One region of the Paenibacillus sp. FSL R7-0179 genome, then DNA from elsewhere that is predicted to be linked to it. Evidence: a T-box and tRNA genes for the amino acid it is inferred to sense, from the RefSeq annotation. Region 1 holds a T-box; the other holds one or more tRNA genes.

Region 1 (2,379 bases):
ATGCCCAGACTGGCTGCAGAAGCGGGACTCAGCGAGACCACCCCATAGCTGACATGATGCAGCGCGTCTGCCTGCGCACCGAATCCCAGTGCCTTGAGCGCCTGCTTGACCATCAGCTGCGGGTATTCCTGCCGGTAATCGATGACGTTCACGACCTGGTCCGCCCGTCCAAAAGGCAGAGCCTGTCCGCTCAAGCCGGTCGTCCACAGCCCGCTCTGAAATTCGCTGTAGCTGAAATCCTTCTCCAGCAGTCCGAACTTCCACAGATGATAGGCGATGTCCTTGGCGGTATAGGTCAGAATTCCGTTCGAGCGCACCAGCACCTTATCCTTCTGATGCTCCTCCTGCATGTCCGGTGCAGCGTCTTCAGCGGGTTGCTTCAGAATCCAGCAGCCTGCCAGCTTGCCTTCGGTCTCCTGCACGAAGATCTTCGTCTGCGACAGCAGCTCGAACGCGGAGGCCCAAAAGCCCTCCTTCAGAATGCTGCTCTCCCACACCAGCAGATCGTAGTCAATGCCGAACCCCCGCATCTCCTCCACATGCTCTTTCACAATCTGCCCGGCGACGAGGTTGCCAATCCAGGCAGTATTACCATGGCCTTCCTCCAGCGCATGAAGAATCCCGGTCCGTTTCTGCACCATCTCCGGCTGCTGTGCGTACGTTTTGTTAATCTCGGCATAGATGTCCCAGCAGTAGTCTCCGAATCTTACATGCTCTCCCGCCAGCGGAACATTCAGCAGACCGGCAACGGTATCTGCCAGCTGATTGCCGAGATCATCCACATAGTTGTGTACCTCAACAGAATGGCCGGTCGCCCGCAGTACTCTCACCAGCGCATCCCCGATACAGGAGTTTCTTAAATGGCCGATATGCATACTTTTATTCGGGTTAACGGACGTATGCTCGACGATCACCTTCGACCCCCCAGCATGCTGAGGAAGCGTGAAATTCCCCTTCGCCCGTGCCCAGGCCTGCCAATCCAGATACATATTAATGAACCCCGGACCGGCTACCTCGGTTCTCAGCACCAGTCCGTGCACAGAGCCCGAAGCTTCGAGCTCAGCGGCGATTAGCCCGGCGATAGCCAGTGGAGCTTTGCGCAAGGGGCGGGCGAGCTGCATAGCGATATTGCTGGAATAATCCCCGTGGTCGGCACTCGCCGGCTGCTCCAGGGCAATATGGACTTCAGCGATGTCGGGCACGCCCAGAGTTAACGCGATGGTGTGAACAGACTGCTTCAGGCTTTCTTGAATAAGCTCACTTAACATTGGCATCAATAACAACCTCCTGAATAAAATAACGACAAAAAAAGCCTTCATCTCCTAAGAGACGAGGCTTGTGCGCTCGCGGTACCACTCTCGTTGCTGAAGCCTTACGGTTCAGCCACCTTACAGGTTAACGGTCCTCGGCCGGGGCTTCCTACTCTAAGGTTCAGAAGTCCATCTCACGGGTGCGCTTCATGGTTCTAATCTGTACCGGCTTCCACTAACCCGGCTCGCTGGGGACTAGATATAAGACCATTACTCTCCCGGTCATCGATTGAATATGGATTTGTATCAGTATAGCGAATTTCTGGGAGAAAGCAAGAGCAGATTACTGTGCAGCAGGCGTCCTCCGGTTAATAATTACTCGTCATTGGGCGCTCCTGTCAGATTCTTAATGTCTGTTGAACCATAAATCAGCAGCATAATTACAATGACCAGCAGGAGCCCGCCGGCAAATCCTTCTCCGTCAAAACTGTCCATAACCCCATCCCTCCCATTTTACTTTCGTAAGTGTTCAGATGTTCCCGGCTTTCTTTTTCAAAGCGGTCATGATCTCGTTCAGCGTCAGGCTGCTGTTGTCATCGAGGAAGCTGACCAGCTTATCGACATTGTCACTACTCAGATCGCTTAGGGTTTTATATTTGCCTACCAGACTGACGAACATCGATGCGTCCGTGTACATCTGGATAGAGTCTACTTTCAGCTTGCCGGTCAACAGAAGTGCAGCTACGGCGAATTCAAGCCCTTTAGGGGTCTGGGTTTTGGGGCTGGATGATGTTTTTTTGGCGGCGGGCTTCTTTCCTTTTCCTGGAGGGGGCATGGGAGTCCCTTCTTCCGTTCGGCATTCGTATGCAGAAAGCTCAGCCTATGGGCAGTCTTTCCTTATTCAAGGATATGCGTGCCTGCGGTCATTGGTGATTGGGCTCAGGCCTGTGTCCACACCGTTACAGGAACGTCCGAATATGAATATATCGTGCATTGACACTAGAACTTCAAGGGAGGGCGAGACAGGATGGCGATTTTGTCAACAGGACCGATAGAGAACAATGCCGTTTCGGGAGTCAGACCTACGCAGACGGTGACGGTAAGAATTGTCAAGCGGAGTGCCCCAGGC
Region 2 (2,379 bases), 150 kb from region 1:
CCGGACTATTTTATAGAGATAGTGGGTAGACTAAGAAGCGAGGGCCGGCAAGTTCGTCATTTTACGTTGTATGCTTCACCTGAGACCCTGCTTGACAGACTTAAGAGCCGTGGAGAAGGCAGAGACTCCTGGGCTGCTCTACAGATGCAGAGATGTCTTGAAGGGCTTAAGAACAAGGTCTTCGAACATCATGTGGATACGGAGTATCAGTTGATTTCACAGGTTGCTGAGGTTATTATAGCTATGATAGAAACAGAGGATTAGGACAGTGAGAGCGGGAAGCGTCTGTTCAGGTTAGCATTGAAGTTAAACTAGAGGCCCATTAATTTTTTCTATTAATAATGTTGTTTCCTATTGCACTATTCTCATGTATTTGATATAATATCTTTTGTTGTCAAAAGAATGTTTGTTGATCTGGCTCGTTGGTCAAGGGGTTAAGACACCTCCCTTTCACGGAGGTAACATGGGTTCGAATCCCATACGAGTCACCACATTTATCTTTGATAAATTAATGATTGTATATCTCATGAAAATGTGTTATGATCATTAAGTTGCTTCTTCGATGGAGGCTTAGCTCAGCTGGGAGAGCATCTGCCTTACAAGTAGAGGGTCGGGGGTTCGAACCCCTCAGCCTCCACCATGCAGACTTTGCAAGCCAGAAAAGAATATTTTATTACTGACGCGGGGTGGAGCAGCCCGGTAGCTCGTCGGGCTCATAACCCGAAGGCCGCAGGTTCAAATCCTGCCCCCGCAATTAATCCCCACAAAGTGAAGATGTGCTCTGTAGCATATTCCGAATACTTTACGGGGGCCCCAAAACCTTTTATCTTGGAACCGTGGTGTAGTTGGCCTAACATGCCTGCCTGTCACGCAGGAGATCGCGGGTTCGAATCCCGTCGGTTCCGCCATTTTTATGGTGCAAGGGATGAGAAATCCCTGAGTTCGTTAAAGCAGTTGAATACATACCGTGTGCGGACGTGGCTCAGCGGTAGAGCATCGCCTTGCCAAGGCGAGGGTCGCGGGTTCGATTCCCGTCGTCCGCTCCATATTTTGCGCCCTTAGCTCAGCTGGATAGAGCGTTTGACTACGAATCAAAAGGTCGGGAGTTCGAATCTCTCAGGGCGCGCCATTAATACTTCTCTGATTTAACAAAGTGTCCTTCAGATTCGAACGAGTTCGTTGGAGCCTATGCTTCGATAGCACAACTTCGCAATCGGATGCGTAGCAACCGTATCTCTCAGGGCGCGCCATTAATATTATATTGAGAGTATTTCATCTGAAATTTAATTATCCATAGCGGATATACATAATATTAAGCCGGCGTGGCGGAATGGCAGACGCGCTCGACTCAAAATCGAGTGGGAAACCGTGGAGGTTCGAGTCCTCTCGCCGGTATAGTTAAATAAGTTCATTGGAGATATTCTCTAATGAGCTTTTTTTGTTTAATTCTCAATACATCACTCATTATTTGAGCTGAAGATACTTTTGGCCAGATTTAATCACCGCTTCATACCACCCAGAGAAATGCTCGGCGAGTTTGTTTTTAACATTACTTAATCCAACAAACTCCGATGCCTTTTCGATTCTATCTTCAATTTTATTTTTTGAAAAACCGTATAGGGAGCAGCAAAACTGTACATTTTCCTGTGCAGATAGGTCGAGATATATGGCCAGTTCTTGTGGTACAAGTCCGATACGGCGATACCACTGTCTCATCGATTTTCCATCTGCGAATGAAATTTCTCCGTCATCAAAATTGAGCAGCCCTGTAATCGCATGAATGGTAGAACTTTTTCCGGCCCCTTTGGGTCCTAGAATGCCATATATACTTCCAGTTTTTACCTATAAATTTATATTATTCACAGCGATTACGTCTCCAAAGCGATTGACTAATTGTTTGATTGTCAATAGTTTCATTTTGTTTTTCCTTTCCCGAATATCGTTTCTAGGGTTAATGAAATGAGGCCGTTTCTCGTTGTTGTTGAGATGACAAGCAGCTTCTCTATAAGAAAATGTACTTTACTACGTGTTCGCATGTTAAACAGGTTTCTCTGACCTGAGTGCAGCAAAAAATTATTGACCCTATGTGCGCATTTTGAATATCCCCTCTAAATGAATTCATGAAAAATATGTGGAAAAAAGTTTTTTACTTTTGTTTAACCAATATGACTCCAGTTATGATGACAATGAGGCCAATCCATGTTTTCCAGGAAGGAGTCTCTTTCATAAACCAATAACCCATCCAAATAGAGATCAGCACCTCGATACATTTTGCAATGATGAGTACATAGCCTAGTTGATTCAAGGCCTTCATCCCAAATTTAACACCATATCCAACACTCAAATTAGCGGCGAGAAAGAGAGGGAGCATCATGAGCT

Evidence for each region. The T-box of region 1 lies ahead of MKX63_RS11135 (arginine--tRNA ligase). A T-box ahead of a tRNA ligase gene usually reads a tRNA of that ligase, here a tRNA-Arg.
Region 2: it encodes a tRNA-Arg, which carries the amino acid that the T-box ahead of MKX63_RS11135 (arginine--tRNA ligase) is inferred to sense. The anticodon was not compared.

What each region holds. Positions count from the first base shown of each region.
Region 1 covers NZ_JBBOCC010000001.1:2,501,990-2,504,368, forward strand. Annotated here, with positions in the region: gene MKX63_RS11135 (arginine--tRNA ligase) at 1-1,268, opposite strand, end outside; T-box leader at 1,323-1,545, opposite strand; gene MKX63_RS11140 (hypothetical protein) at 1,780-2,085, opposite strand; gene MKX63_RS11145 (hypothetical protein) at 2,278-2,379, shown strand, end outside.
Region 2 covers NZ_JBBOCC010000001.1:2,654,644-2,657,022, forward strand. Annotated here, with positions in the region: gene MKX63_RS11810 (AAA family ATPase) at 1-264, shown strand, start outside; tRNA gene MKX63_RS11815 (tRNA-Glu) at 417-491, shown strand; tRNA gene MKX63_RS11820 (tRNA-Val) at 565-640, shown strand; tRNA gene MKX63_RS11825 (tRNA-Met) at 681-754, shown strand; tRNA gene MKX63_RS11830 (tRNA-Asp) at 831-908, shown strand; tRNA gene MKX63_RS11835 (tRNA-Gly) at 972-1,046, shown strand; tRNA gene MKX63_RS11840 (tRNA-Arg) at 1,053-1,129, shown strand; tRNA gene MKX63_RS11845 (tRNA-Leu) at 1,317-1,395, shown strand; partial or broken gene MKX63_RS11850 (ATP-binding cassette domain-containing protein) at 1,465-1,830, opposite strand; gene MKX63_RS11855 (hypothetical protein) at 2,147-2,379, opposite strand, start outside.